3 regions of the Streptomyces sp. NPDC048254 genome follow, and region 3 is predicted to be linked to each of the others. Evidence: riboswitches for the same ligand, from Rfam matches in the RefSeq annotation. Region 3 holds a riboswitch; each other region holds the start of a gene.
What was found. Region 3 has a riboswitch for cobalamin ahead of ACGFZQ_RS09210 (ribonucleoside-diphosphate reductase subunit alpha). Riboswitches for the same ligand answer to the same signal wherever they lie in the genome.

Region 1 (10,239 bases), on a different contig from region 3:
CGTGGGCGGAGCTTTCGAAGGGGGTGGGAGCGAGGTCGGCACCGCCGGAAACGTGCGGCGTGGCCTGGCGCCGGCCCGGCGGAAAGACGTCAGGCAGCGAGGTCGGGCGGCACGGAAGGAAGAAGATCGAGGAACGGGGCGAGAGGAAGGCTGCTCCGTCGACGCCTACCCCGTCTGCCGGCCGTACCCCCGCAGTCGCTCCCCCACCTCCGCCACCTGTTCCGGTGACAGCAGGGTCGGGGTCAGGCCGGGGACGGCGGACGCCGTCAGCCACAGGTGGCACATCCACTCCAGTTGGGCCGTGCGGTCGTAGGCCTGGGTCAGGGTGGTGCCGTAGGTGATCGTGCCGTGGTTCTGGAGGAGGCAGCCGGAGCGGTCGGTCAAGGCGCGGAGCATGTTCTCGGCCAACTCCTCGGTGCCGTATGTCGCATACGGGGCAACCCGGACGGCGCCGCCGAGCGCGGCGGACATGTAGTGGATCGCGGGAAGCTCGGGGACGAGCGTCGAGACGGCCGTCGCGTGGACGGCGTGGGTGTGCACGACGGCACCGGCGCCCGTACCGCCGTAGATCGCGAGATGCATCGGCAGTTCGCTGGTCGGGACCAGGGTGCCGAGGACCTGGCGGCCGGCGAGGTCGACGCCCGTCACGTCGTCGGGGGTGAGCCGGTCGTACGGCACGCCCGACGGTGTGACCAGCACGGTGTCGCCGACCCGGACCGAGACGTTGCCGGAGGTGCCGACGACCAGTCCGTCGGCCACCGTGCGGCGGGCGGTGGCGACGAGTTCGCGCCAGGCGCTCGCCTCCTCCGCACGTACATGCCGCCTTCGCGGCTCCGACACACCCTGTGCGCCGCCGCGTCCATCCCGTCCGTCACGCTCGTGCCGCTGTTGCTCAGCCATGGCCCGATCCTGTCAGGCAGCGCCCCAACCGGCTTGTACGGCAGGGCACTTTAGTTCGGACGTCCCGAATCCAGTAGAGCGCAAATGGACGCAAAGAGCCCTATTTCACGGCTTGGCCGAAGATCGCCGATCATACGCCGATCTTCCAATAATCTCTGGACGATTTTTCGTACACGTCGCCATTCCGGGGGGAAACATGGCCCGTGACCGCTCTCCGTCGCGCCACCACCGCCGCCACCGTCACCACGCCCGCGCCCTCGCGGCGGCCGTGGCCGCGCTCGCCCTCTCGTGGGCCGCGACCGCGTTCGCCGGGACGACGGCGTCCGCGGCGAGCCTGCCGAAGGGGCACGACGTCTCCTCGCACCAGAAGAACGTCGACTGGCCGGGCGCCAAGGCGAAAGGCGCCAAGTTCGTCTACATCAAGGCGACCGAGTCCACCACCTACCGCAACCCGTACTTCGGCCAGCAGTACAACGGTGCACGCGAGGCCTCAATCATGCGGGGCGCCTACCACTTCGCCCTGCCGAACAAGTCGTCGGGCGCCCGGCAGGCCGCGTACTTCGCGAGCCATGGCGGCACCTGGACCGCGGACGGCTGGACGCTGCCGCCCGCGCTCGACATCGAGTACAACCCGTACGACAAGAAGCACAAGTGCTACGGGCTGAGCCACTCCACGATGATCAAGTGGATCAAGTCCTTCAGCGACGAACTGAACCGGGAGACCGGTCAGCGGCCGGTGATCTACACGACCACCCACTGGTGGAACCTCTGCACCGGCGGCAGCAGCGCCTTCGCCGCGAACCACGCCCTGTGGATCGCACGCCACGGCTCGGCGGACGCGGGAGCACTGCCGGCCGGATGGTCGCACTGGACCTTCTGGCAGTACGACAACAGCGGCAGCCTGCCGGGTGACCAGAATCTCTTCAACGGGTCGGCGAGCCGGCTGAAGGCGTTCGCCAAGGGCTCCTAGCCAAGGGGCGACCGGGCCGCCGGACCGGAAACGGGACGGCGGCCTCGCCCGTGCCCGCACACGAATACCCCGAAGCCGATCACAGACACCACAGAGACCACCTCAGTTCACCTTCCGTTCACTCAGATTGCCTACGGTCCAACGGCCGATGACCTCTATAGATTGTCTGGGTAAATGGAAAGCTTCTCGCTGATCCTCGCGATTGTGGTGGTGACCGCACTCGCGTTCGATTTCACGAACGGTTTCCACGACACCGCCAACGCGATGGCCACGACCATCTCGACCGGCGCGCTCAAGCCCAAGATCGCAGTGGCCATGTCCGCCGCGCTGAATCTGGTGGGCGCCTTCCTCTCCGTGGAGGTCGCCAACACGATCTCCAAGGGCCTCGTCGACGAGAACGGCATCCGCCCCGAGGTCATCTTCGCCGCCCTGGTCGGCGCGATCCTCTGGAACCTGGTGACCTGGCTGGTGGGCCTGCCCTCCAGCTCCTCGCACGCCCTGATGGGCGGTCTGATCGGCGCCACCGTCGCCTCCGCCGGCTTCGGCGCGGTCCACGGCGACGTACTGGTCACCAAGGTCCTGCTCCCCGCGGTCGCCGCCCCCGTCGTCGCGGGCCTCGCGGCGATGCTCTCCACCCGCCTGTCGTACGCGATCGGCAAGAACGCCGAGAACGCAGAGGACGCAGCCACCCGCAAGGGCTTCCGCGCCGGCCAGATCGCCTCCGCCGGCCTGGTCTCCCTCGCGCACGGCACCAACGACGCGCAGAAGACGATGGGCATCATCACCCTCGCGCTGATCGCGGGCGGCTCCATCGCCCCCGGCTCGAACCCTCCCACCTGGGTCATCCTCTCCGCCGGCCTCGCCATCGCGCTCGGCACCTACATCGGCGGCTGGCGGATCATCCGCACCATGGGCAAGGGCCTGACCGACCTCCGGCCGCAGCAGGGCTTCGCCGCCCAGACCAGCGCGGCCACCGCCATCCTGGCCTCCTCCCACCTCGGCTTCTCCCTCTCCACCACGCACGTCGTCTCCGGTTCCGTGATGGGCGCGGGCCTGGGCCGCAAGGGCGGCACCGTCCGCTGGTCCACCGCGACCCGCATGATGATCGCCTGGGTGCTCACCCTCCCCGCGGCCGCGCTGGTCGGCGCGCTCGCCGAGTCCGTGACCGACCTCGGCGACTGGGGCACAGCGGCCGTCGCCGTCTTCCTCGTCGCCTCCAGCGCCGCGATCTGGAAGCTCTCCCGCCGCGAGGTCGTGGACAGCGCCAACGTCAACGACACCGACGGCACCGAGCCGGCCGGCGTGGTGACCGCGGCGATGGCCGCCGTGACCCCGCCGCCCGCGGGCCCGGTGACCGACGACCTCACCGCCACGATCCTGTCCCCCGCCCCGTCACCCGCGCCGGTCACCGCCACCGACCCGGCCGCGACCGTCTGACCCCCGAGGAAGAACCGACATGAACATCGACTGGGCAGCCATCGGCTCCGTCTTCGGCGTCAGCCTCGTGGTCACCGTGGGCATGGTGGCCCTCTTCACCCTCGGCATCAAGGGCCTCTCCGCCCGTGAACGCGCCACGGCCCAGGGCAACTCGGCGGCCCTGGCCGTGACCGCCGCCTACCTGTGTTTCGCGGCCTGCGCGGCCGCCGTGGCCTACGGCATCCACCTGATCGTGGCCAAGGCCTGACCGGGCCGGCCGCTCGCGACCGGCGAAGGCTCCTCCCCGACCCGCTCGGGAGGAGCCTTCGGCATGCCCCACAGGCCCCGCCGGCCCACCGGTGTGGGCCTTCCCACACACTCCCCTCGCAGGTCAACGGCAAGTTGACGGCTCTTCCGGGGGCGTGGTGGACTTCCGGAGCCAAGTACGGCGGCAAGAGAGGAAGCCGGTGCGAATCCGGCGCGGTCCCGCCACTGTCACCGGGGTAGCAATCCCCGGGAGCCAGGAACTCTCACCGCCGGTCTCGTCGAACCAGGGCGTGGACACCCTGAGTGAGGACATATCGCCATGTGCGGCTGCCGTTCGAGGTTGAGTACCCGGCTCCTTCCCGCCCCCGCGGCGGGCTGAGCCGATGGGTGCCGGTCGCGTCTTCGCGTACGGCGCCGCCGCCGGCCTTCTCGGCGATCTGCTGCTCGGCGATCCGCGCCGGGGGCATCCGGTCGCCGCGTTCGGCCGGGCGGCCGGGTCCGTCGAACAAGTGCTGTGGCGGGACCACCGCGGGTGGGGCGCACTGCACACCGCGGTGTGCGCCGGCGGCGCCGTGACTCTGGGTGCCCTGGCCCAGCGGCTCGTACGACCGTCCACCGCCGCGGCCGTCGCGCTCACCGCGACCGCCACCTGGGCCGTCGTCGGGGGCACTTCACTCGCCCGGGAGGCCGGTGCCATCGGGCGCGCCCTGGAGGCGGGGGACGTCGAGGCCGCACGGGCCCGGCTGCCGCATCTGTGCGGAAGGGATCCGCAGGCCCTGGACGCCGACGGGATCGCCCGGGCGGTCGTGGAGTCCGTCGCCGAGAACACGAGTGACGCGGTCGTGGGTGCGCTGGTGTGGGGGGCCGTGGGCGGGGTGCCGGGGCTGCTCGGGTTCCGGGCCGTCAACACCCTGGACGCCATGGTGGGCCACAAGTCGGCCCGGTACCGGCGGTACGGGTGGGCCTCGGCGCGGCTGGACGACATGGCGGGGTGGCCCGGGGCGCGGCTCACCGCCGTACTGGCCGCCGTCGCCGGAGATGACACCAAGGGGGCCGTGCGGGCCTGGCGGTCCGACGCGGCGAAGCACCCGAGTCCCAACGCCGGGCCGGTGGAGGCGTCGTTCGCGGGGGCGTTGGGGGTACGGCTCGGCGGGACCTTGTCATACGGCGGGCGGGTCGAGCACCGGCCGGTGCTGAACGGGGAGGGGCGTGCGGTGGAAGTCGCGGACATCGAGCGGGCGGTGCGGTTGTCACGGCGGGTGGGGTGGCTGGCGTGGGGGGTGAGTGCGGCCGGGGCCCTGCTGCGAGGGCAGCGGTCGCGGTCGGCCGTGCGGCTCCCGGGGAGTTCCTCATGAACAACGGAGGTCTCCTCGTCGCCGGTACCACCTCCGACGCCGGCAAGAGCGTGGTCACCGCCGGTATCTGCCGGTGGCTGGTGCGGCAGGGCGTGAAGGTCGCGCCGTTCAAGGCCCAGAACATGTCCCTCAACTCCTTCGTCACGCGCGAGGGCGCCGAGATCGGGCGGGCGCAGGCCATGCAGGCGCAGGCCTGCCGCATCGAGCCGACCGCGCTGATGAACCCCGTGCTGCTCAAGCCGGGCGGCGAGCAGAGCAGTCAGGTCGTGCTGCTCGGGAAACCGGTCGGCGAGCTGAGTGCGCGCGGCTACCACGGCGGGCGGCAGCAGAAGCTGCTCGGGACCGTGCTCGACTGTCTCGCCGAGTTGCGGGGCACGTATGACGCGGTGATCTGTGAGGGGGCGGGCAGTCCGGCGGAGATCAACCTGCGCCGGACCGACATCGTGAACATGGGGATCGCGCGCAACGCGCGGATTCCGGTGCTCGTCGTCGGCGACATCGACCGCGGGGGCGTGTTCGCCTCGTTCTTCGGCACCGTCGCCCTGCTCTCGCCGGAGGACCAGGCCCTGGTCGCCGGGTTCCTCGTCAACAAGTTCCGCGGCGACGTCTCCCTGCTGGAGCCGGGCCTCGACATGCTGCACGGCCTCACCGGGCGGCATACGTACGGTGTCCTCCCCTTCCAACACGGGCTCGGGATCGACGAGGAGGACGGGCTGAGGGTCTCGCTGCGCGGGACCGTCCGGGAGTCGAACACGGCCCCGCCCGTCGGCGCGGACGTGCTGCGGGTCGCCGTCTGCGCCGTCCCCCTGATGTCCAACTTCACGGACGTGGACGCGCTGGCCGCCGAACCCGGTGTCGTGGTGCGGTTCGTGGACCGGCCCGAGGAACTCGCCGACGCCGATCTCGTCGTGCTCCCGGGGACCCGGGGGACGGTCCGGGCCCTGGACTGGCTGCGGGAGCGGGGGCTCGCGGAGGCGCTGCGGCGCAGGGCCGCCGAGGGGCGGCCGGTGCTCGGCATCTGCGGTGGCTTCCAGGTCCTCGGCGAGCACATCGAGGACGAGGTCGAGAGCCGGCGCGGGCAGGTGGCCGGTCTCGGGGTCCTGCCCCTACGGGTGCGGTTCGCCCGGGAGAAGACCCTCACCCGGCCCGTCGGCGAGGCCCTCGGCGAGCGGGTCGAGGGGTACGAGATCCATCACGGGGTCGGTGAAGTGACCGGCGGGGAGGCGTTCATCTCCGATGACAGAGGGCACAGCCTGGACGGCTGCCGGGTCGGGCAGACCTGGGGTACCCACTGGCACGGCTCCCTGGAGTCGGACGGTTTCCGGCGGGCCTTTCTGCGCGAGGTGGCGGCCGCCGCGGGCCGCCGGTTCGTGCCGGCCCCCGATACCTCGTTCGCCGCGCTGCGCGAGGAGCAGCTCGACCGGCTCGGCGACCTGATCGAACAGCACGCGGACACCGACGCGCTCTGGCGGCTCATCGAGTCGGGCGCGCCGCAAGGACTGCCCTTCATTCCACCGGGAGCGCCCGCATGAGCACTGTGTTGTTGTTGTCGACCGCCGACACCGATCTGCTGGCGGCCCGGGCCGCCTCCGGTGCCGACTACCGGATCGGCAATCCGACGCGCGTCGATGTCACGGAGGAGCTGCCCGCGCTGATCGAGGGCGCGGACATCGCCGTCGTACGGCTGCTCGGCGGCAAGCGGGCCTGGGAGGACGGGCTCGCTGCGCTCAGGGCCGCCGGGATCCCGACCGTGCTCCTTGGCGGCGAGACCGTGCCGGACGCCGAGTTGATGGCCGAGTCGTCGGTGCCGGCCGGTGTGGTCGCGGAGGCGCTGCGCTACCTCGTCGAGGGCGGGCCCGCGAACCTCCTTGAACTGTCCCGGTTCCTGTCCGACACCGTGCTGCTGACCGGCGAGGGGTTCGCCGAGCCGCAGAAGATGCCCGAGTTCGGGGTGCACGGCTCGTACGGGATCCGGGCCGGCCGCCCCACGGTCGGGGTGCTCTTCTACCGGGCCCACGAACTGAGCGGCAACACCGCCTTCGTGGACACCCTGTGCGACGCGATCGAGGCGCGGGGCGCCAACGCCCTTCCGGTGTACTGCGGTTCGCTGCGCGGTGCGGACGCCGGGCTGTACGAGATCCTCGCCGGGGCCGACGCGCTGGTCGCCACCGTGCTGGCGGCCGGCGGCACCCACGCCTCGCAGGCCTCGGCCGGCGGTGACGAGGAGGCCTGGGACATCGGGGCGCTCGCCGATCTCAACGTCCCGGTGCTGCAGGGCCTCTGCCTGACCTCCTCCCGGCAGGCCTGGGACGAGTCCGACGCCGCCCTCTCCCCCATGGACGCGGCGATGCAGGTCGCCATCCCGGAGTTCGACGGCCGTCTGATCACCGTGCCGTTCTCCTTCAAGGAGCAGGGCGACGACGGAGCCGACGTCCCGGTGTACGTCGCCGACCCCGAGCGGGCCGGACGGGTGGCCGGGATCGCCGTACGGCATGCGCGGTTGAAGCACATGCCGAACGCCGACAAGAAGCTCGCGCTGGTCTTCACCGCCTATCCGACCAAGCACTCGCGCGTCGGCAACGCGGTCGGGCTCGACACCCCTGCCTCGGCGGTACGCGTGCTGGACGCGCTGCGGGATGCCGGGTACGGGGTCGAGGGACACCCCGACAACGGGGACGAGCTGATCCACCGGCTCATCAACGCCGGTGGCCACGACGTCGAATGGCTCACCGAGGAGCAGCTGGCCGCCGCGCCCGCGCGGGTGCCGCTCGCCGACTACCGGGCGTGGTTCGACAAGCTGGACCCGGACCTCAGGGCAGGCATGCTGGAGACGTGGGGCGAGCCGCCGGGCAGCCTGTACGTGGACGGCGACGACATCGTCCTCGCCTCCCTGCAGTTCGGGAACGTCGTCGTCATGATCCAGCCGCCGCGCGGCTTCGGCGAGAACCCGATCGCGATCTACCACGACCCGGACATGCCGCCGTCGCACCACTACATGGCGGCCTACAGGTGGCTCGAAAACTCTTTCGGCGCGGACGCGGTCGTGCACATGGGCAAGCACGGCACGATGGAGTGGCTGCCCGGCAAGGGACTCGGGCTGAGCGCCGGCTGTGCGCCGGACGCGGTCCTCGGCGAGCTGCCCCTGATCTACCCGTTCATCGTCAACGACCCCGGCGAGGGCACCCAGGCCAAGCGGCGCGGGCACGCCACCGTGGTCGACCATCTGGTCCCGCCGATGGCCCGTGCCGACACCTACGGCGACCTGGCCAAGCTGGAGCAGCTGCTCGACGAGTACGCGCTGGTCTCCGACCTGGACCCGACGAAGGCACCGGCCGTGCGGGCGCAGATCTGGACGCTGGTCAAGGCGGCCGAACTCCACCACGACCTGCATGTGGACGACCAGCCGGACGACGCCGACTTCGACGAGTTCGTCATGCACATCGACGGCTATCTGTGCGAGATCAAGGACGTGCAGATCCGCGACGGCCTGCACATCCTCGGCGGCGGCCCGGTCGGCGAGGCGCGCGTGAACCTGGTGCTGGCCGTGCTGCGGGCCTCGCAGGTGTGGGGCGGGCAGGCCAACGCGCTGCCGGGGCTCAGGGCCGCGCTGGCCGCTCACTTCGGCCTGGTCGAGAAGGAGTTGCTCGCCGAGCCCGGTGCGCCGGTGAAGGTGCCGGCCGAGCTGTCGGACCTCGTCGAGGGTCCGTCCCGCACGGCCGCCGACGCCATCGACCTGCTGGAGCAGCTCTGCCGGCGGATCGCGGAAGGGATGGAGGAGCGCGGCTGGGCGGTCACGGACAGCCGTTCCCTCATCCGTGCCGTCCTCGGCACCGAACTCCCGGAGGCCGTCGCGGTGCTGGAGTTCGCCTGCGCCGAGGTCGTGCCCCGGCTGGCCCGCACCACGGACGAGATCGACCACATCCTCAAGGCGCTCGACGGCGGTTACGTCCCGGCGGGACCGTCCGGCTCCCCCACCCGCGGGCTGGTCAACGTCCTGCCGACCGGCCGGAACTTCTACTCGGTCGACCCCAAGGCCATTCCCTCCCGGCTGAGTTGGGAGGTCGGCCAGTCCCTCGCCGACTCGCTGGTGCGGCGGTACCTCCAGGACACCGGCGAGTACCCGAAGTCCGTCGGGCTGACGGTGTGGGGCACCTCCGCGATGCGCACCCAGGGTGACGACATCGCCGAGATCCTGGCGCTGCTGGGCTGCCGTCCGGTCTGGGACGAGGCATCGCGGCGCGTGACCGGCTTCGAGGTGGTCCGGCTGGACGAACTGGGCCGGCCGCGCATCGACGTCACGGTCCGGATCTCCGGCTTCTTCCGGGACGCGTTCCCGCACGTGGTCGCACTGATCGACGACGCCGTACGCAAGGTCGCCGAGCTGGACGAACCGGCCGACCGGAACTACGTGCGCGCCCACGCCGACGAGGACACCGCCGAGCACGGTGACCGGCGGCGCGCCACCGCCCGTATCTTCGGCTCCAAGCCGGGCGCGTACGGCGCGGGCCTGCTGCCGCTGATCGACGCCCGCAACTGGCGCTCCGACGCGGACCTCGCCGAGGTGTACGCCGTCTGGGGCGGTTACGCCTACGGGCGCGGGCTCGACGGGCGGGCGGCGCGCGGGGACATGGAGACCGCGTTCAGGCGGATCGCGGTGGCAGCGAAGAATGTCGACACGAGAGAGCATGACATCGCGGATGCGGACGACTACTTCCAGTACCACGGCGGCATGGTCGCCATGGTGCGCCACCTGACCGGCACCAACCCCGAGGCGTACGTGGGTGATTCGGCCACCCCCGACCAGGTGCGGACCCGCACCCTCGGCGAGGAGACCCACCGTGTCTTCCGGGCCCGGGTGGTCAACCCGCGCTGGATGGCGGCCATGCGCCGGCACGGCTACAAGGGCGCCTTCGAGATGGCGGCGACCGTCGACTACCTCTTCGGCTACGACGCCACGGCCGGCGTCGTGGACGACTGGATGTACGAGAAACTCAGCGCGGAGTACGTCTTCGACGCGGAGAACCGGGACTTCATGAAGAAGTCCAACCCGTGGGCGCTGCGCGGCATCACCGAACGGCTCCTGGAGGCCGCCGACCGGGGCCTGTGGGCCGAGCCGGACGCGGACACCCTGGAACGGCTGCGCGCCACCTACCTGGAGCTCGAAGGCGACTTGGAGGGCGACCAGTGACCACCCCCTTCCCCTTTACGGCCGTCGTCGGTCAGGACGACCTGCGGCTGGCGCTGCTGCTGAACGCCGTGTCACCGGCGGTCGGCGGAGTGCTGGTGCGCGGCGAGAAGGGCACCGCCAAGTCCACGGCGGTACGCGCCCTT
Region 2 (10,239 bases), on a different contig from region 3:
GGATGCTGGGGCAAACCTTGACCGTGTATTGACCGATCGGGTCCCGAAGTTGTTCGAACAAGCTCAGGTCAGCAGAGCGCGCCCGTACCAGTCGTTCCGGTCCCGCACCCCGGGCAGCGCGAAGAAGTACCCGCCGCCGAACGGCGAGATGTAGTCGACCAGCGGTTCGCCGGCCAGCCGCTTCTGCACGGTCTCGAATTGCCGTGCCAGGTCCTGCTGGTAGCAGCTGAACAGCAGACCCATGTCGAGGTTGCCGTTGCTGTCCATGCCCCGGTCGTAGTTGTAGGCGCGGCGCAGGATCCGCTGCTCGGCGGTGGCCGTGGTGCGCGGGTTGGCCAGCCGGATGTGCGCGTCCAGCGGGATGACGTCACCCTTGGGGTCGTCGGCGTAATCAGGCGTGTCGTGCTCGGCGTCGCCGTCCAGGGGCGCCCCGGACTCGCGGGACCGGCCGAACATCCGCTCCTGCTCGCTGAGCGAGACCCGGTCCCAGAACTCCACCAGCATGCGGATCAGCCGCACCACCTGGTAGCTGCCGCCGACCGCCCACTCCGGCTCGCCGGAGTCCGCGCCGACCCACACCAGCCGGTCCATCTCCCGGGCGCTGCCGGTCTCCGGGTTGGCGGTGCCGTCCTTGAAGCCGAGCAGGTTGCGCGGGGTGCCGGACGGGCGGGGCGGGCTGGTGAAGCCGTCCAGCCGCCAGCGGACCTGCATGCCGCCCCGGGTGTGCCGGGCGATGTCGCGCAGTGCGTGCAGCACGGTGTCGGTGTCGTCCGCGTGCAACTGCAAACTGAGGTCGCCGTGGCACCACTCGGGCCGGAGGTCGTCGTCCGGGAAGGCCGGCATCGTGGTCAGCCGACGGGGCCTCAGTCTCCCGAGCCCGTACCGGTCGTCGAAGAGCGAGGCGCCGACGCCGACGGTCACCGCCAGCGCACCCGACGGCAGTTCCTCGCCGAGGACACCGGAGTCGGCGGGCGGCGCGGTGACGCCCACCGGGTCGGGGGTGCCGCCGGAGGTGAGGAAGCGGGCGCGGTCGGTGAGCGTGCGCAGCAGGTCGGTCAGCTCGGCGCGGTTCCCGGCGGTCACGTCGAGCGAGGTGAAGACGGTCGTCCGGCGCGGCGCCGCGATCGCGGACCGCTGACGGGCGCCGTGGAAGGGTGCGATGGCCGGCGTTGCCGTGGTGGCGTCGGTGATCGGGGCGGCCGCGCCGCCGGCGGCCAGTCCCGCGCCCGCGAGCGCCGCGCCCCGCAGGAAGCCACGGCGGCCGACCCCGCCCTTGCCCGTCGTCTCGTCGGTGCTCACACCGTCCTCCGTGGATCGCACAGGGTCGCCACCGACGCCAGCCGTTCCACCAGGTCCCCGAGCGCCGCGTCGACGTTCTCGCGCTGCCGGTGGCTCAGCCGCCCCAGGGGTGTCCAGGTGCCGTCGTGCTCGAAACCGTCGAGCGTCTTCCCGACCCGGTCCAGTTCGCTCTCCAGAGCCGGCAGACCGGCGTACCGCGTGGCCAGCAGCGGGTGCAGCCGGGACATGACCTGCACCGTGCCGTCGAGGTTGGCGCGGGCGGTGGCGAGGTTGCTGCCGCTGCCGTAGTCGGTGCGGCCGGTCAGCTCGAACTGCACCGTGTTCTCCAGGATCTCGTGCGCCCGCAGCCCCAGCTGGGCGGGGTCCATCCGGGTTCCCGCCCAGTCGTCGCGGAGCGCGGTCACCGCCTTCACCAGGTCGGCCGCCGGGCCGCGCAGGCCGTTCGCGGACTCGCCGTGCCACAGGCCGTACTCGACGCGGTGGAAGCCCGTGAAGTCCTTGTCGTGCACCCCGCCGGGCAGGCCCGCGTCCGTGCCGTTGATGGCGCCGTCCGCGTCGCCGAAGGCGTCGTACGCAGCGCCCAGCCGCTCGTACTCCAGGTGCGCCGGCAGCCAGTCGGCGCGGGCGGCGGCGAGGTCCCCGCCGTCGATCGCGTCCCGCAGGGTCGTCGTCAGCCGGACGACGTCGGACAGGCCGCTGCCGATCCACTTCTGGTAGGCGAGCGCCGGCGGGATCAGGTCGTGCTCGGTGACCGGGGCCGCGGCCGGTCCGCTGCGCCCCGTGGTGATGCGGACCGTGGGTCCGGTGACGGCGTCGGCGTCGTCGGGGACGCACTTGAACGCGTAGGTGCCCTTGCCGAGACGGACGGTGAGTTCCCGGGTGGTGCCGGGGCCGATGTCCTCCACCTCGCCGTAGACGGCCTGGCTCTTCGGGTCCTCCAGGAGGACCTCGGCGGGGCCGTCGGTCGGGTTGCGCAGGTCGAAGACCTGGACACCAGGGGTGGGTGTGCGCCAGCCCCGGCCGCAGCGGCTGGCGGACACCTCCACCGCGGTGTGCGGCAGGGCGGCAGGGGCGGCGTGTGCGGGGCGCGAGTCGTGTGTGAGCGCCAGGGCTCCCGCCACCAGGCATACGACGGCGACCGCGACGACCGCCCAGGGACGCAACGACCTCCAGCCGAGGCCGGACAACACCATCCCGAGCTCCCGGGTTCGTACCGTTCGTGATCGCCTCATGCTAGGCAGCACTTCGCACTCGAACGGCCGTCCAGGCAAACCCATGACCAAGAGTTCCCTGCCGGTTCACCGGACCTCCCGAGGAGCCCCTCAGTCGGTGCCGGGCTGGACCATCCTGAAGAAGGCGCGGGCACCGGCGCGCTGCACCGACCGCCGCAGCCGCGCCGGGAGCGGACGGGAGACGGGCGCGAGGGCGGGGACGCCGGCCAGGCGGGGGAAGAGGGCCTCGGCGTTGGTGCGGTTGACGGCGGCGAGGATGCCGGGGCCGACACCGGTGTCGAGGCCGTTGGCGAAGTACTGGCCGGCCGCGGCGGGCGCGAACGGCCAGTCGCTGCCGAACAGCACGTGCCCGGGGCGGGCGAAGGCGAGCAGGGTGGGCAGGGCGGCGGGGCTGGACGAGAGCGCGGTGTCGCAGTAGAAGCCGCGGAAGTCCCCCAGGATGTCCAGGGGGCTGCGCCCGGTGTCGGCGGCGAGGGCGACGGCCATCCGGTGCGAGGCGTACGGCACGAAGCCGCCCGCGTGGCTGAGGACGAACCGGATCCGCGGGTACCGGCGCACCACACCGTTGCGCACCAGGAGATAGGCGGCCCGGGTGGTGTCGAGGAGGAAGTCCGCGGCGAACGGCGGGATGCCGTCGACGGCCGGCCCGGGCAGTTCGGCCGGGTGGACGAAGGCGACGGCACCGTGCTCGTCCAGCACCCGCCAGAGGGCGTCCTGGCCGGCGGCGCCGAGGTAGTCGCCGTCGGTGTTGGCGAGCAGGGTGACGCCGTCGGCGCCGAGTCCGGCGAGCGCCCGTTCGGCCTCCTGTGCCGAGGCCGGCGTGTCCGGCAGGGGCAGGGTGGCGAACCAGCCGAAGCGGCCGGGGTGCTCGGCGGTGAGCGCGGCGGAGAAGTCGTTGAGCTGCCGGGCCAGGCCTGCCGCCGCCCCGGGTCGGTGAGGAAACCGGTGCCCGGGGTGGAGGCCGACAGGATCGCCGTCTCGGTGCCGAGCAGATCCATCGCCTCCAGGGCCGCCTCCGGGCTCCAGTCGGGCAGGGCGCGCCCGCCCGCCTCGGTGATCCCCTGCCCGGTCAGGGCCTTCCGGTAGCCGGGCGGGATCAGGTGCTGGTGGACGTCGATCCGGCGCGGGGTGCTGGTCAGGGGGCTGCCCTTCCCGTCGTCACGGCACTGGAACGTCCCTGACGGCCTCCCTGCCGTAGCGGATGTTCCAATTGGAGCAGACGCTACATCAGCGAGCCGAGGCAAGAGCGACACGAGGTGCCCAGGTGAGTGGGACCGGGGCCGTGAGCAGAGCCATGGACAGCCCGTACGACGTGGCGGTGATCGGGTACAGGCCCACCGGGGTGACCGCGGCGAACCTGCGAGTGCCTGTCCCGGGCCCGTCGACGCCTCAGGGAACCCCGGTCGCCGTCGGTCTCGGCGGGCTGAGGGGAGCGGCCTCTCAGCCCGCCCGCTCCGCCGCCCGCAGGGGGCATCCGGTGCCGACGCGCGCCTCGAGTTCGGTCCGCAGGGCCGCGAGTTCGGCCATGCGCGCGTCGACGACCCGGATCTTCTCCTCGAACAGTGCGGACAGCGCCTCGGCCGAGTCCGGCGCGTCGCTCAGCTCCTCGAAGTGCCGGCCGATCTCGGCCAGTGAGAAGCCGAGGGTCTGCGCGGTACGGACGTAGTGCAGCCAAGGCACCGTCTCCGGCGGGAAGTCGCGGTAGCCGTTGGCCAGGCGCCGGCCCGTGACGAGGCCGATCTTCTCGTAGAAGCGAATGGTGTCCTTGCTCAGGCCGGCCTGCGCGGCCAGCTCTCCGATACGCATGACCCTCCGCCGGACTGCCGCGCTGGGACTTGACGTTGGACAGTACTCCACTGTTTAGCGTGAGGCGTCGCTGCCACGAATCGAGCAGGAGCCCCCTCATGATCCGTCTCGCCGCCCCCACCCACCCCGCCTATCCGCGGGTCGTCCGTGCGAGCGCCTGGTACGACCTCGTCGTCACCGTGGGGTTCGCGACCCCCTGGACCTATGCGCTCGTGCACGACGGACTGTCGTCGCTGGGGGACACCCTCGGGCTGGGCGTGCTGCCCGCCCTCGACCCGATGCAAATCCTGTACGCGAACCTGATGGGCTCGGTCGTGGTGGTGTGGGCGCTCCTGCGGATCATCGAGCCGCTTCCCGCGCACGGCCTGTTCGACGGCGTGGCGCGCGTCCAGTTCGCCCTGTGGCAGGCGTACGCGCTGGGCCACGGAGCCACGCGCCTGCTGTGGCTCTTCCTCGTGGTGGAGGTGGCGTTCGGTGTCGCCCAGCTGTGGCCATGGCGGTGGACCCGGCGGACCGGCCTCGTCTCCTGCCCTCGGCTGCCATGAACGCCATCGCGGATACGACGGCCGTGGGACGCGAGGGCGTCGAACGGATGCTCCGGGACACCGTGATCCTCTACGAGGACGGGACCCCTGACGATCCACCTGGTGGGGGACGTGCGCCACCATCTGCGTGCGTAGTCTCCATGGGTCCATGGGCCGGTGTTCCCGGTGTTCCCGGCGGGCGGTGCCGTCCGCCGGGAACACACCGGCCTAGCGGGTGAGTTCGGCCGGCTCGTCGAGTCGCGTCAGCTTGCTCGGGTTGGCCACCGCGTGGATGCGGACGACGCGGCCGTCCGCCACCTCGACGCTCACCGCAGCCAGTCGGCCGCCGACCTCGATCCGGCCGGCGGGCGCGCCGTTGAGCCAGACCGGGGACACCGTCCGGTCCGGCCGGGCGAGCAGCGCGGCCACGAGCTCGGCGCCGTGCACCGGGGCGGTCGCGGCACCGGCCTGTCCACCGCCGTCGGCGATCAGGACCACGTCGGGTGCCATGACCTCCATCAGCTCCTGCACCCGCCCGGTGCGCAGCGCGGCCAGGAACCGCTCCACCACGGCACGCTGTTCCGACCGGCTCACCCGGACCCGGGGCCGCCGGGCCGCCACATGCTCGCGGGACCGCCGGGCGATCTGCCGTACCGCGGCGGCCGACTTGCCCACCGCCTCGGCGATCTCCCCGTACGGCACGTCGAAGACCTCGCGGAGCACGAACACCGCCCGCTCGGTCGGTGCCAGCGTCTCCAGCACGGTGAGCATCGCGATCGAGACGCTGTCCGCGAGTTCGACGTCCTCGGCGACATCGGGACCGGTCAGCAGCGGCTCCGGCAGCCATTCGCCGACGTACTCCTCACGGCTGCGGGACAGCGTCCGCAGCCGGTTGAGCGCCTGGCGGGTGACGATGCGGACGAGATACGCCCGCGGGTCCCGCACCCGGGACCCGTCGACGTCGGCCCATCGCAGCCAGGACTCCTGGAGCACGTCCTCCGCGTCGGCCGCCGACCCGAGCATCTCGTAGGCGACCGTGAACAGCAGACGGCGATGGGCGACGAACAGGTCCTCGGGGGCCGAGCCGGCCGTCATGCCGTCGCGGCGGGCTGGGCCAGCGGGATCGCGCAGGCGTCGGAGAAGCCCTGCGAGCCGACCCCGTTCGCCACGTTCGCCCTGGTCGCCAGGTTGACATAGGCGATGAACGCGGTGAGCTCGACCATCGCCGGCGCGCCGAGCCGGTCCAGCAGGCCGGCGTACATCTCGTCGGTCACGGTCGGCGGGGTGTTCGTCATGGCCTCGGCGTACTCCATCACGTCCCGCTCCGGTTCCGTGAAGACGTCCGCCTCCCGCCAGCGCGGTACCTGGCTGGCCTTGACCAGGTCCAGGTTCCCGTTCTGGGCCTGGAAGTAGCCGACGTCCAGGCACCAGCTGCAGCCGACCTGCGCGGCCACCGCCATGTGCGCGAACGACTTGAGGCTCGCGTCGGCCCGGTCCCAGGCGCCGACCTTGCCGCCGAACTCCAGGTTGTCCTGCGCGACCTGGGGGCTGTGCCACAGCACCTCGACGTTCTCGGGCACGGCACCGAGCTGTTCGACCATGTTCTCCTTGAGCCCGGCCGGGAGCTCGGCCTTCGGGATGCGCAGCGTCACGGTGTTCTCCTCATGCGTTGCCGGTATGCGTTGCCTGTTCGGCATGAAGACACCGCCCGGAGCGCGGATGTGACAGGGGCCGGCCCGGGGGCCCGCCGGCGTCGTCGGTCGCCGCCAGGATCCTGCGGCCGATCTCGTGCAGCTGGCGCACCTGCGCCCGGGTCAGCGGGTCGAAGACCAGTCGGCGTACGGTCGCGACGTGCGCCGGTGCCGAGTCCGCGACCTTGGCCCAGCCCGCCTCCGTCAGCGTTGCCACGGTGAAGCGGCCGTTGTCCGGGTCCGGCTCCCGGCGCAGCCAGCCCCGGTGCTCCAGGCGCTTGGCGACATGGGAGAGCCGGGACAGCGACCCGTTGGCGAACAGCGCCAGTTCGCTCATCCGCAGGGCACGGCCGGGCGCCTGACCAGCACACCGGCAAGGGCGAGCCAGGACGGTGTCTCGTCGTCGGTCAGCCGGCGCGGCTCGGGAGCGACCATGGGGAAATCCTAGCTTTACGCCTCAAGTGACCCTACCGACGGGTCGGTTGACGCTTTCAACCCGAAAGGATCCGGCTTCGACCGGTACCCGCACCGCGCGGTCCGCGGACGGCACGCCCGACGAACCGCCCACCGCGGCCCCGCCTGGGCGACCCGCGACACCCTGGACGGAGCAGGACCCGGGCGTTGCTCAGACGAAGGTCGTCGACAAGGACGGCCCCGGGGGTACGCGGTCGCCGACCGCGCGCTCCGGCTGCACGGCGGCTACGGCTACCTCAGCGCGTACGGTATCGAGAAGATCGTCCGTGACCTGCGGGTCCACCAGATCCTGGAAGGAACCAACGAGATCATGCGCGTCATCGTGACCCGCGGCCTCTTGGAGGCGTTCGGATGAGCGACGTCCTGCTCCACACCGCCGGCCGGGCGGCCCACCTCACCCTCAACCGGCCCAAGGCACTCAACGCCCTGTCCCACGCCATGGTGCTCGACATCGCCGAGGCACTCACCCAGTGGGAGCACGACCCGGCCGTCGAGACCGTCGTCATCACCGGCGCGGGGGAGCGCGGCCTGTGCGCGGGCGGTGACATCCGGAGCATCTACGAGGACGCCCGCGCCGGGGACGGCAGTGCGTCGGCGGAGTTCTGGCGCGACGAGTACCACCTCAACGCCCGGATCGCCCGCTACCCCAAGCCCTATGTCGCGATCATGGACGGCATCGTCATGGGCGGCGGTGTCGGCGTCTCCGCGCACGGCAGCGTCCGGATCGTCACCGAGCGCTCCCGGGTCGCCATGCCGGAGACCGGGATCGGCTTCGTCCCCGACGTCGGCGGGACCTATCTGCTCGCCCTCGCCCCGGGCGAACTGGGCACCCATCTCGCCCTGACAGGGACTCAGATCGGTGCCGCGGACGCCCTGTTGTGCGGACTCGCCGATCACTGGGTCCCGTCGGACAGGATCGAGCGGCTGATCGCCGACCTCGCCGACCGGCCGGTGCACGAGGCGCTCACCCGGCAGGTGCGACCGGCGCCGGAGGGCGAACTGGTCCGCCACCGGGAGTGGATCGACGCCTGCTACGCCGCCGGCACGGTCGAGGAGATCGTCCGGCGGCTGCTCGCCCACGGCGACCCGGCGGCGAAGGAGGCGGCGGAGACCCTGCTGTCCAGGTCGCCGACCGCCCTGAAGGTCACCCTGGCGGCGATGCGCCGGGCGCGGCGGCTCGGCCCGCTGGAGCGGGTCCTCGACCAGGAGTACCGCGTCTCCTGCGCCGCCCTGTCCGCCCCCGACCTGGCGGAGGGCATCCGCGCCCAGATCATCGACAAGGACCGCAACCCGCGCTGGTCCCCGGCCACCCTCGCCGAGGTCACCGACGCCGACGTCGAACGCTTCTTCGCTCCGCTCGGCGAGCGCGAACTGGGTCTCGCCGGACCCGGCACCACCCCGGAGGCGGCCTGGTGAGCCGTACCGTCGCGTTCATCGGACTCGGACACATGGGCGCCCCCCCATGGCCGCCAACCTCGTCAAGGCGCGCCATCGGGTGCGCGGATACGACCTCGTGGTCACTTACCGGCCCCGGTCTTGAGCCCGCCGCCCGCCCCGGCACCCTCTTCGTCGACTGCTCCACCATCGACGTCGCCGACGCCCGCACCTCCCTGACGGCCAAGGCCCTGGGACCGGCCGCCGACGCCGTTCGCTCAGGCGGATTGCACGCCGAACTCGGACTGCACGCCGCCGAGTTGTACGCCTCCTGTGCCGAACGCAAGGGCCGTACCGCCCTGCTCACACTCAACCGGCCGCAGGCCCTCACGCGCGCAACCGCCGGCCAGAAGGACGGCATGAGCGCCCTCGTCGGCAGACGTCCCGTCGAGTTTCGTCACCGCTGACCCAGCACGCCCAGAACCGGCCACCAGGCGCGAGATGAAGATCACGCCTGGTGGCGCGGTCTTGGCCGTGCTCCTGACACGCGGTACGGTCTGTCCGATATCGACGACGCCAGAACGGAAGCCGGTGGGAGTCCGGCACGGTCGCGCCACTGTATGCGAGAGCCCCCGGGTGCTCGTGAGTCAGACCCGTAGCCGTCGTCCAGTGCACCACCGAGATGGGACGCGAACTCCCAGAGGAGGTTCTGCCATGGCGCAGACCGTCGCGCAGCCGACAGCCACCACCCCCGTCATTCCCGCCAAGCTGCCGCTGAGTGCGATAGCTCCCTGGGCGGTCTTCTTCGGCATCCTCATGCTCATCCTGCTCTACTTCGTCGGCGCCGAGCAGGGCGCCACCTCCGTGTTCAACGGCACGGACGTCCACGAGTGGGTGCACGACGCCCGCCACCTCCTCGGCTTCCCCTGCCACTGACGTAAGGGACGCCGCACGCCCATGAACTCCGCAACGGTAAGAAACCTCCTGGTGCGGGGCATGCTCGCCGGCCTCGCCGCCGGCGTGCTCGCCCTGGTCGTCGCCTATCTCCTCGGTGAGCCGAACGTCGACAAAGCGATCAGCTTCGAGGACGCCCACTCGCACGAGCACGAGATGGAGGTCGTCTCCCGCTCCCTCCAGTCCACCGCCGGCCTGGCCACCGGTGTGCTGCTCTACGGGGTCGCTTTCGGCGGCATCGCCGCCCTCGCCTACTGCTTCGCCCTCGGCCGCGTCGGCCGCTTCTCGCCACGGGCGACGGCGCTGCTGCTGTCCGGGTGCGCGCTGTTCGCCGTGTACGTGGTGCCGTTCCTGAAGTACCCGGCCAACCCGCCGTCGGTGGGCGACCCGGACACCATCGGCAAGCGGACCACGCTGTACTTCCTGATGATGGTGCTCAGCGTGCTCCTGGCGGTCGCCGCGACCATCCTGGGCAAGCGGCTCCGGCCGAGCCTCGGCACCTGGTGGGCGACCGTGGTCGCGGTGGCCGCGTTCGCGGTCGTCATCGGGCTGGCGTACCAGTTCCTGCCGACCATCAACGAGGTACCGACGGACTTCCCGGCCACCCTGCTGTGGCGGTTCCGGCTCTCCGCGCTGGCCATCCAGCTGGTGCTGTGGGGCGGATTCGGCCTGCTCTTCGGCGAGTTGGCCGAACGGCAGCTCAACCCCAGGCCGGCGAAGGCCCCGGCCGGGCGGACGGTTCCCGCCGCCCACTGAACGATTCACGTCACGCGAGGGCCCTTCGGAACCATCCGGGGGCCCTCTCGCGTTCTCCGGGAACCGACCCAGCAGGCGAGGACGAGCAAGGCGAGGAGCGGAGGACCCGAGTGGCCAGACACCCTCAGC
Region 3 (10,239 bases):
CGGCGGACAAGGTGCAGGAATATGCCGATGGCCTTTGCTACACCGACCTGATGGCCGGGTACTACCTGGGCGCGTCCGACGAGGTGATCCAGGCGATATGCGACTACAGCGCGTGGTTCTTCGTCTGGGACGACCGGCACGACCGTGACGTGGTGCACGGCCGGTCCGCCGACTGGCGAAAGCTGAGGTTCCGTTTGCATGCGGCCCTCGATGCCCCCCTGTACCATCTGCACCACCCGGACACCCTGGTCGCGGGGTTCGCGGACAGTGTCGCCCGGCTGTACTCGTTCCTGCCGGGGGCCTGGAACCAGCGGTTCGCCCGGCACTTCCACGAGGTGATCGAGGCGTACGACCGCGAGTACCGCAACCGCACCACGGGATACATTCCGAGGGTCGAGGAGTACCTCGCCCTGCGGCGCCTCACCTTCGCCCACTGGATATGGACGGACCTGCTCGAGCCGAGCGCCGGGACCGAACTCCCGGACGCCGTGCGCAAGAATCCGGCATACCGCCGTCCGGCGCTGCTCAGCCAGGAATTCGCCGCCTGGTACAACGACCTCTGCTCGCTGCCCAAGGAAATAGCGGGCAATGAGGTGCACAATCTCGGAATCAGTCTCGTCACCCATGAGGAAATGAGTCTGGAACAGGCGGTCGAAGAAGTCAGGCGACGCGTCGAGGAATGCATCAGCGAATTCCTGGCCGCCGAGCGGACTGCTCATCGGTTCGCCGAACAGCTCGACGACGGCACCGTGCACGGAAAGGAACTCGGTGCCGCGGTCCTGGCCTGTGTCGCCAATATGCGGAACTGGTTCAGTTCCGTCTACTGGTTCCACCACGAATCCGGCCGGTACATGGTCGACAGCTGGGACGACCGGTCCACGCCCCCGTACGTCAACAACGAAGCGGCAGGTGAGAAATGACCGTCGAGTCCGTGAAGCCCGCGACCGCGGAGGCTTCCGAACGCGGTGAACTGCGCGAACCGCCCCTGGCCGGGGGCGGTGTGCCGATACTCGGCCACGGCCGGCAGCTGGTCCGCGACCCGCTGGCCTTCATGTCCCGGCTGCGCGCCGACGGCGACATGGTGCGCCTGCGCCTCGGCCCCAAGGAGGTGTACGCCGTCACCACCCCGGCGCTCACCGGGGCCCTCGCCCTCAACCCCGACTTCATCATCGCAGGCCCGCTCTGGGAGTCCCTGGAGGGACTGCTCGGCAAGGAGGGCGTGGCCACCGCCAACGGGCCCCGCCACCGCCGCCAGCGCCGCACCATCCAGCCGGCCTTCAACCTCTCCGCGATCCCCGACTACGGGCCGATCATGGAGGAGGAGGCACACGCGCTGACCGAGCGCTGGCAGCCCGGCGACACCGTCGACTGCACCTCGGAGTCCTTCCGGGTCGCCGTCCGCATCGCCGCCCGCTGCCTGCTGCGCGGCGAGTACATGGACGAGCGTGCCGAGCGGCTCAGCGTCGACCTCGCGAGCGTGTTCCGCGGTATGTACCGGCGGATGGTCGTACCACTCGGCCCGCTGTACCGGCTGCCGCTGCCGGCCAACCGCGAATTCAACCGGGCGCTGGCCGATTTGCATCTCCTCGTGGACGAGATCGTCGCCGAGCGTCGGGCATCTGGTCAAAAGCCGGACGATTTGCTGACAGCATTGCTGGCGGCGAAGGACGAGAATGGCGAGCCCATCGGGGAACAGGAGATCCACGACCAGGTCGTCGCGATACTCACCCCCGGCAGCGAAACTGTCGCTTCCACGATCATGTGGCTGCTCCAGGTCCTCGCCGAACACCCGGAACACGCCGAGAAGGTACGGACCGAGGTCGAATCCGTGACAGGAGGTCGACCGGTTGGATTCGAGCACGTTCGGCGGCTCACGCACACCAACAATGTCGTCGTCGAGGCGATGCGTTTGCGGCCCGCCGTATGGATATTGACGCGGCGCGCCAAGACCGACACCGAGCTCGGCGGCTATCGCATTCCGGCGGGGGCCGACATCGTCTACAGCCCCTACGCCATCCAGCGCGACGCCGAGTCGTACGACGCGCACCTCGACTTCGACCCGGACCGCTGGCTTCCGGAGCGGGCCCGGGAGGTGCCGAAGTACGCCATGAGCCCCTTCAGCGTCGGCAACCGCAAGTGCCCCAGCGACCACTTCTCCATGACCCAACTCAGCCTGATCACGGCGGCGTTGTGCGCCAGGTACCGCTTCGAACAGGTCCCCGGGTCCAACGACGCCACCCGGGTGGGCATCACGCTGCGGCCGCACCGGCTGCTGCTCACGCCCGTGCCCTGGTGACCGGCCGATCGGCGGGTGACTCCTGATACCGGCGCGCGCTCAGGCGGCCTCCGGGCCCCGGAACGCGCGCCGGTAGGCGTTCGGCGTGGTGCCCAGCTCCTTCACGAACTGGTACCGCAGCGCGGCCGCCGTACCGAAGCCGGCGCGGCCCGCGACGGCGTCCATCGTCTCGTCGGTCCCCTCCAGCAACTCCTGTGCCAGCAGCACCCGTTGCCGCAGGATCCAGCGGTACGGCGTGGTGCCGGTCTCCTGCTGGAAGCGGCGGGCGAAGGTGCGCGGGGCCATCAGGGCGCGGGCGGCCAGCTGCTCGACGGTGACCTCCTCGTCGAGATGCTCCGCCATCCAGGCCAGCACCTCGCCGACCGTGTCGCAGGGGCCCTCCGGCAGCGGGCGTTCGATGTACTGGGCCTGGCCGCCGTCCCGGTGCGGGGGCACCACCATCCGCCGGGCGATCTTCTTGGCGACCTCGGGGCCCTGCTCCTTGCGGACGATGTGCAGACAGGCGTCGATACCGGCCGCGGTGCCCGCCGAGGTGATCACCGGGTCCTCGTCGACGTACAGCACGTCCGGCTCGACCCGGGTGCGCGGGAAACGGCGGGCCAGCAGCTGCGCGTGCCGCCAGTGCACGGCGCACCGCCGCCCGTCCAGCAGCCCGGCCGCGCCGAGGACGAAGACGCCGGAGCAGACGCTGAGCACCCGGGCGCCTCGGTCCACCGCCCGGCGCAGCGCGTCGAGCAGCTCGGGCGGGTAGCCCCGCTCGACATTGGAGTCCGAGGCCGGCACCGCGATCAGATCGGCCTCCTCCAGCCGGTCCAGGCCGTACGGCGTGGAGACCGTCAGGCCCGGCACATGGGTACCGAGCGACGGCCCCTCCGCCGAGACCACCGCGAAGTCGTACACCGGCAGCCCCTCGTCGGAGCGGTCGAGGCCGAAGACCTCGCAGACCACCCCCAGCTCGAAGGGGTGTACACCGTCCAGCAGCACTGCCGCCACGTTCTTCAGCATGCTGCCAGTGTGCCTCGCCGCTGGCAGTAATTCGAGGGTGTGTGGCAGTGCTGCCACTCACGGTAAGGAGCATTCGGCGCGAGAGTGGTGTCCATGAACGGAAACCAGATCGAAGGTCTCGTCGGAATGGTCCTGGTCCTCGGCATCCTGGTCCTCATGACCCTCCCGTCCGTGCTCGGCGTCCTGCGCGACAGGCGCATCGACCGGCAGATCAGGGAGGCCCATGAGGACCGCGGGGAGCGGGAGACTCAGAAGTCTTCGTCCAGGTCCACGGTGCCCTCCACCGCGACCTGGTACGCGGACGGACGCCGCTCGAAGAAGTTCGTCAGCTCCTGAACGCCCTGCAGCTCCATGAAGGAGAACGGGTTCTCCGAGCCGTACACCGGAGCGAAGCCGAGGCGGCCGAGCCGCTGGTCGGCGACGCACTCCAGGTACTGGCGCATCGAGTCGGTGTTCATGCCGGGCAGGCCGTCACCGCACAGGTCACGGGCGAACTGCAGCTCCGCCTCGACGGCCTCCCGCAGCATGTCGGTGACCTGCTGCCGAAGCTCGTCGTCGAAGAGCTCCGGCTCCTCCTTGCGGACCGTGTCGACCACCTCGAACGCGAAGCTCATGTGCATCGTCTCGTCACGGAACACCCAGTTGGTGCCCGTGGCGAGGCCGTGCAGCAGACCCCGGCTGCGGAACCAGTAGACGTACGCGAAGGCGCCGTAGAAGAACAGGCCCTCGATGCACGCGGCGAAGCAGATCAGGTTGAGCAGGAAGCGGCGGCGGTCGGCCTTGGACTCCAGGCGGTCCAGGTTCTCCACCGAGTCCATCCACTTGAAGCAGAACTCGGCCTTCTCCCGGATGGAGGCGATGTTCTCCACCGCGGCGAACGCGGCCGTGCGGTCCTCCGGATCGGGGAGGTAGGTGTCCAGGAGGGTCAGGTAGAACTGGACGTGCACGGCCTCCTCGAACAGCTGGCGGCTCAGGTACAGCCGCGCCTCGGGGGAGTTGATGTGCTTGTACAGCGTCAGCACCAGGTTGTTCGCCACGATCGAGTCACCGGTCGCGAAGAAGGCGACGAGCCGGCCGATCAGGTGCTGCTCGGAGGGGCTGAGCTTGGCGAGGTCGGCGACGTCCGAGTGGAGGTCCACCTCCTCGACGGTCCAGGTGTTCTTGATGGCGTCCCGGTAGCGCTCGTAGAAGTCCGGGTAGCGCATCGGGCGGAGAGTCAGCTCGAAGCCCGGGTCGAGCAGGTTCTTGTGCTGGGTGGTCATTACTGGCAGGCCTCGCAGGACTCGGGGTTTTCCAGGGAGCAGGCGACCGCGTCTTCGGGAGCCGTCTGCTGGGCGGGAACGGTGGCTTGGGCCTGCGCGGCGCGGGCGATCCGGGTCGCCGGGCGCGAGCGCAGGTAGTACGTCGTCTTCAGGCCCGACTTCCAGGCGTACGCGTACATCGAGGAGAGCTTGCCGATGGTCGGCGTCTCCAGGAACAGGTTCAGGGACTGGGCCTGGTCCAGGTACGGGGTCCGGGCCGCGGCCATGTCGATCAGACCGCGCTGCGGGATCTCCCACGCCGTGCGGTACAGCGCCCGTACGTCCGCCGGGATCCACGCGAAGTCCTGCACCGAGCCGTTGGCCTCGCGCAGCGCCTCCCGGGTGCGGGCGTCCCAGACGCCCAGGTCCTTCAGCTCCTGCACCAGGTAGGAGTTGACCTGGAGGAACTCACCGGACAGTGTCTCGCGCTTGAAGAGATTCGAGACCTGCGGCTCGATGCACTCGTAGACACCGGCGATCGAGGCGATGGTGGCGGTGGGCGCGATGGCCAGCAGCAGGCTGTTGCGCAGGCCGGTCGTCGCGATCCGCGCGCGCAGCGCCGCCCAGCGCTCCGGCCAGGTGAACTCGACGCCGTAGTGGTCGGGGTGCAGCACACCCCGCGCGGTGCGGGTCTTCTCCCAGGCCGGCAGCGGTCCGTTCCGCTCGGCGAGGTCGGCGGAGGCCTCGTAGGCGGCGAGCATGATCCGTTCGGCGATCCGGGTGGAGAGCGCCTTGGCCTCGGCGGAGTCGAAGGGCAGCCGCAGCTTGAAGAAGACGTCCTGCAGACCCATGGCACCGAGGCCGACGGGACGCCACTTGGCGTTGGAGCGGCCCGCCTGCTCGGTCGGGTAGAAGTTGATGTCGACGACCCGGTCCAGGAAGGTGACCGCGGTGCGGACGGTCTCGTCCAGCCGCTCCCAGACGATGTCACCGGCCGCGGTGTCGACGAACGCGCCGAGGTTCACGGACCCCAGGTTGCAGACCGCCGTCTCGCCGTCGTCCGTGACCTCCAGGATCTCCGTGCAGAGGTTGGAGGAGTGGACGACATGGCCGGGGGTGGCCGTCTGGTTCGCGGTCCGGTTCGCCGCGTCCTTGAAGGTCATCCAGCCGTTGCCGGTCTGCGCGAGGGTGCGCATCATCCGGCCGTACAGGTCACGGGCCGGGATGGTCTTGCGCGCGAGCCCCTCGGCCTCGGCCTTGCGGTAGACCGCGTCGAACTCGTCGCCCCACAGGTCCACCAGCTCCGGCACGTCGGCCGGGGAGAACAGGGACCACTGCCCGTCGGCGTTCACCCGGCGCATGAACTCGTCCGGGACCCAGTGCGCGAGGTTCAGGTTGTGCGTACGCCGGGCGTCCTCACCGGTGTTGTCGCGCAGCTCCAGGAACTCCTCGATGTCGGAGTGCCAGGTCTCCAGGTAGACCGCGGCGGCGCCCTTGCGCCGGCCGCCCTGGTTCACCGCGGCCACCGAGGCGTCCAGGGTCTTCAGGAACGGCACGATGCCGTTGGAGTGCCCGTTGGTGCCGCGGATCAGCGAACCGCGGGAGCGGATCCGGCTGTACGAGAGACCGATGCCGCCGGCGTGCTTCGAGAGCCGGGCCACCTGGTGGTAGCGGTCGTAGATGGAGTCCAGCTCGTCCTTCGGGGAGTCGAGGAGGTAGCAGGACGACATCTGGGGGTGCCGGGTACCGGAGTTGAAGAGGGTGGGGGAGGAGGGGAGGTAGTCGAGCCGGCTCATGAGCCGGTAGAGCGCGGCGACTTCGGCCAGGGCGCGGGAGGTGTCGTCCTCTGCCAGGCCGGCGGCGACGCGGAGCATGAAGTGCTGGGGGGTCTCGATGACCTTGCGGGTGATCGGGTGCCGGAGCAGGTAACGGCTGTGCAGGGTGCGCAGGCCGAAGTAGCCGAAGCGGTCGTCGGCGTCCGGGTCGACCAGGGCGTCCAGGCGGGCCGCGTGCAGGCGCACGAACTCGGCGGTGCGGTCGGCGATGAGGCCCTCGCGGTGGCCGACGGCGACGGACTCCGTGAAGGACGTCACGCCCTGCGAGGCGGCCTCGGCGCGGATCGAGACCGTCAGCAGCCGGGCGGCGAGCCGGGAGTAGGCGGGGTCCTCGGAGATGAGGCCGGCGGCCGCCTCGGTGGCCAGCTCGCGCAACTCCGACTCGTCGGCCCGCGCGGACCGGCCGCGCAGCGCGGCGGCGGCGACCCGGCCGGGGTCGGCGTCGGGGAGGTCGGCGGTCAGCTCGGTCAGGGTCCGCAGCAACGCGGTGCCGGGGCCGTCCTCGTCCACAGAGATGGTCGCTGAAGCCGGTTCGGCTGGCGCGATGGTCACGTGGGGCTCTCCCTCGCTCGGCACGGGGCCTGGCGGAGGGCAGGAGGCAGCACACGGGCGCACGCACGCGTGTCGCGTCCCCGGCCCACTCCACGAGGCCCGGACGTCAGAACACCCGGGCCGGACGGCCGGGTGTGCTGTCGGCAGGTCCTCGGACTGACACTTGTGCACAGATATGCGCAAGTACACCGTTGCGGGACAGTTCCGGATTCGCACCGGATTCCCCTGCTGCGACAGCGAGCATGAGCATACATCTAGTGCCGGGTCGCGGTGTCACCCCCACATGTTGTGTCGCGGTGGTGTCGGAGTGTCAGCTCGTAGGTGAGGAGAGTGATGTCGTCCAGGTGCGGCACGGGATTCCAGTCCCGCTCGGGTGTGCGGACGAAGCCGAGGCGTTCGTAGATCCGGTGGGCGGTGTGCATGCTCCGCTGGCTCGACAGGACGACGGCCGTGCAGCCCTCCGTGGCCCGCGCGCGGTCGACGCAGGCGCGGACGAGGGCCTCGTGCGCGACCGCGAGCGCCCTGATCTCGGCCTCGCCGGGGCGCGCGATGTCGGCGATCGGGCCGGGACCGGCGACGAAGGTGACTCCGCCGAGGAGTCGCTCGCCGTCCACGGCCACGAGCACCTCGGCGGCGGCCGCCCGGTGTGCCACGTCCTTCAGCACGGGCAGGTACTCGTCGCCCTCGCCGTAGTCGAGGAGGCCGTCCTGGAGGTAGGCCTGGGCGGTGATCTCACCGAGGGGTCCGTATTCGGCCGGGTCCGCGGGCCGGATCGTGATGTCCATGGTGCCGAGTCTGCCGGAGGGCTCCGACCACGTGCTCCCGGTTTTCCAGGGGGTGTTCCGGCCCTGTCCGGCGGTGGGGCAGCCGAGTTGCGTGGTGCGACGGTAGTGCTTCCATGGAGTTAGGTGCCCGCGGGTCCTCCGTGCCGAGAGCTGGTCTCGGAAGGCTCGGAAGGAGAGGCGCCATGTCGAGAATCGTCCGTCACCCGCCGGGCAAGGTCCGGCCACGCAGTGCGCCGATGGCGACGCTGGACGCGAGGCGGGCGTGGCGTCGGCTCCGGCGGTTCTTTCTGGGGCACTGGCACCGTCTGACCATCTGGCTGGAGGCCCGCCGTAACACCACCCGCTCCAAGAACTGGCGTCGGTGGTGGTCGTACACCAATCTGAACCGGGTTGTCTGGCTGACCTTCCTGGTTCTGCTCCTCGCCTGGGTCGGTGAGGGGTTCTGGATCCTGTTCACCCACCGTACGACCGCCTTCGAGCAGTGGCGGCACAGGTCCGAGGACGGGTTCGACGCCGTCGTGCGATTCGTCGGTCCGCTCCTTGCCGCCTCGGTCGCCGCGGCGGTGTTCCTGTTCTTCTGGTACCACTGGACCAAGGGGCGGTATCTCGCCAAGGCGCGCAACGAGCCGCGCAGACTGGTGCGCACCGCGGGGCCGGACATCTCCGAGGTCGTGGGCCGCGAGGAGCTGGCCCGGGTCATCGCCCAGCGGCTGCGGCAGCGCGAGACCCGCAGGCCGTATCTGCTCGTCGGCGGTATCGGCACTGGGAAGACCGCCGTTCTGGTGCGGCTCACCGAACTGCTGGCCGAGCAGCATGCCGTTCCCGTGCCGATCCGGTTGCGGGACGCCACCGGCGGAGACCTGAACTTCGAGCGCATGGCCAGGGAGCGGTTCGCCGAGGAGGCGCCCCGGGGCATTCTGGCGCGCGGCAAGAACGACCGGGTCTGGCACCAACTGCTCGCCGACGACAAGGTGGTGGTCATCGCCGACGGCCTCGAAGAGGCGGTGCTCGACGAGAGATTCCAGGAGGACCGGGACAACATCATCCGCAAGGCCATCGAGTGTGCCCACGAGGAGAAGCTGCCGCTCGTCATCGCGTCCCGCCCGCACAGCCCGCTGGAGAGCACACCCGCCGCGATAGTGGAGCTCGAACCGCTGAGCGAGGAGGAGGCGTTGCGCTTCGTCGAGGCCCGGGTCCCGGAGACCGACGAGCGCCGCGTCGACTGGATCGTGGAGACCGCGGAGGTCACCGAATCGCCCATCTACCTCCAGATCGCCCGTGAACTGCACCACCACGGCGGCCTGGAACGCGACCGTGTGCACAACCGTGCCCATCGGCTGGACACCCGGAGCTGGGACCGCAGCACACTGCGGCTGTGGCTGCTGGAGACGTGGGACCGTTCCGTGCGCGAGGGCCGGCTGCGCGAAGACGTCGAGCTGAGCCCCCAGGAACGCGACGACACCGTCGAGGTGGTGTCCGCGCTCGCATGTATCGGACTGCTCCAGGACAGGCTGGAGGTCGGCTTCACCGAACTGCTGGGCGAAGACGTCCACCCCGGTCCGGCGCGGCGGACATCGGCCCGCGCGGACCATCTGTGGGCCATGGCACGCCGTTTCGACCGGTACGGCAAGCGCGGGAACACCTTCTCCGAGTGGCACCGGGAACAGATCTGGAACACGCTCTGCGACCGTCTGAGCCCCAGGGAGAGCAAGCGTCTGCGCGAGGGCAACATGGGCCAGTGCCAGATCGCGCTCGCCCGTTTCGCGGCCAACGCGAGCAAGCTGCGGCTGGTGGAGGGCTTCGAGAAGAGGGTCCGCTTCCCGCACAGCACCTTCCAGGCCTACTTCGGCTTCCGCATGCTGAGTCACCTCGGCGAGCACGACGCCGGCGAGTTGATCGAGCTGGCGCTGCGGCCGCCGGGCCCCAGCCGCGAGCTGCTCATCGCGCTGGTGCTGCTCTCCCGTCGCCGGGCGGCGGAGCTGTCGGCCAAGGGAGGCAGTGTCGGAGCCGAGCTGAGGAAGTACCAGGACGAGCTGCGGCGGCAGACTCCCCTGTACGGGCGGCCCATGGCCGACCGGCTCTTCACGGCCGCGAACCGCCGCACGGACGATCCCAAGGCCCTCGACCTGTACGCGGCGGCCCTGGAGGTCGACAGTGCCGAGGCCAGGCCGCGCCTGCTGAGCGACATCGTCAAGAAGGTGCGCGACCGCTGGCCCGACATCAAGGGTGACCGGCGCACCGTCGAGGACGCCAAGTGCAGGCTGGCCAAGCAGCTCGGCATGGCCCTGCGTGCGGCCTCCGAGAAGACCGACACCATGCTCCTCTACTACCACTTCTTCCAGATCGGCAAGGCGGAGTCCTCGTACGCCGTGCGCCTGGCCGTCGTCCAGGAGTTCGGCAGTGGCGGAAACCCGGCGTTCGCGATCATCCGGGAGAAGTACAGTCTGAGCACCGACCCCATCAGGGAATACCACGAGACGGTCAGCGATCTGAGGGCTCGCAGGAGGAAGCAGGACCACGACTGG

Region 1: it holds a riboswitch for cobalamin, as region 3 does, so the genes downstream of both, ACGFZQ_RS46100 (cobalamin biosynthesis protein) here and ACGFZQ_RS09210 (ribonucleoside-diphosphate reductase subunit alpha) in region 3, are expected to answer to the same signal.
Region 2: it holds a riboswitch for cobalamin, as region 3 does, so the genes downstream of both, ACGFZQ_RS35395 (CbtB-domain containing protein) here and ACGFZQ_RS09210 (ribonucleoside-diphosphate reductase subunit alpha) in region 3, are expected to answer to the same signal.

Annotation. Positions count from the first base shown of each region.
Region 1 covers NZ_JBICZJ010000026.1:66,615-76,853, forward strand. The annotation lists gene ACGFZQ_RS46080 (class II aldolase/adducin family protein) at 166-900, opposite strand; gene ACGFZQ_RS46085 (lysozyme) at 1,097-1,870, shown strand; gene ACGFZQ_RS46090 (inorganic phosphate transporter) at 2,045-3,307, shown strand; gene ACGFZQ_RS46095 (hypothetical protein) at 3,327-3,554, shown strand; cobalamin riboswitch at 3,695-3,837, shown strand; gene ACGFZQ_RS46100 (cobalamin biosynthesis protein) at 3,937-4,908, shown strand; gene ACGFZQ_RS46105 (cobyric acid synthase) at 4,905-6,440, shown strand; gene cobN (cobaltochelatase subunit CobN) at 6,437-10,096, shown strand; gene ACGFZQ_RS46115 (putative cobaltochelatase) at 10,093-10,239, shown strand, end outside.
Region 2 covers NZ_JBICZJ010000015.1:186,599-196,837, reverse strand. The annotation lists gene efeB (iron uptake transporter deferrochelatase/peroxidase subunit) at 64-1,299, opposite strand; gene ACGFZQ_RS35445 (EfeM/EfeO family lipoprotein) at 1,296-2,492, opposite strand; partial or broken gene ACGFZQ_RS35440 (amidohydrolase family protein) at 2,622-3,670, opposite strand; gene ACGFZQ_RS35435 (MerR family transcriptional regulator) at 3,972-4,337, opposite strand; gene ACGFZQ_RS35430 (hypothetical protein) at 4,436-4,882, shown strand; gene sigJ (RNA polymerase sigma factor SigJ) at 5,090-5,956, opposite strand; gene ACGFZQ_RS35420 (carboxymuconolactone decarboxylase family protein) at 5,953-6,513, opposite strand; gene ACGFZQ_RS35415 (MarR family winged helix-turn-helix transcriptional regulator) at 6,524-6,889, opposite strand; partial or broken gene ACGFZQ_RS35410 (acyl-CoA dehydrogenase family protein) at 7,211-7,381, shown strand; gene ACGFZQ_RS35405 (enoyl-CoA hydratase/isomerase family protein) at 7,378-8,442, shown strand; partial or broken gene ACGFZQ_RS35400 (NAD(P)-binding domain-containing protein) at 8,439-8,723, shown strand; cobalamin riboswitch at 8,938-9,078, shown strand; gene ACGFZQ_RS35395 (CbtB-domain containing protein) at 9,115-9,336, shown strand; gene ACGFZQ_RS35390 (CbtA family protein) at 9,358-10,110, shown strand.
Region 3 covers NZ_JBICZJ010000002.1:850,434-860,672, forward strand. The annotation lists gene cyc1 (epi-isozizaene synthase) at 1-920, shown strand, start outside; gene ACGFZQ_RS09190 (cytochrome P450) at 917-2,296, shown strand; gene ACGFZQ_RS09195 (helix-turn-helix domain-containing protein) at 2,336-3,301, opposite strand; gene ACGFZQ_RS09200 (hypothetical protein) at 3,395-3,637, shown strand; gene ACGFZQ_RS09205 (ribonucleotide-diphosphate reductase subunit beta) at 3,550-4,563, opposite strand; gene ACGFZQ_RS09210 (ribonucleoside-diphosphate reductase subunit alpha) at 4,563-6,929, opposite strand; cobalamin riboswitch at 7,054-7,186, opposite strand; gene ACGFZQ_RS09215 (GNAT family N-acetyltransferase) at 7,184-7,714, opposite strand; gene ACGFZQ_RS09220 (ATP-binding protein) at 7,897-10,239, shown strand, end outside.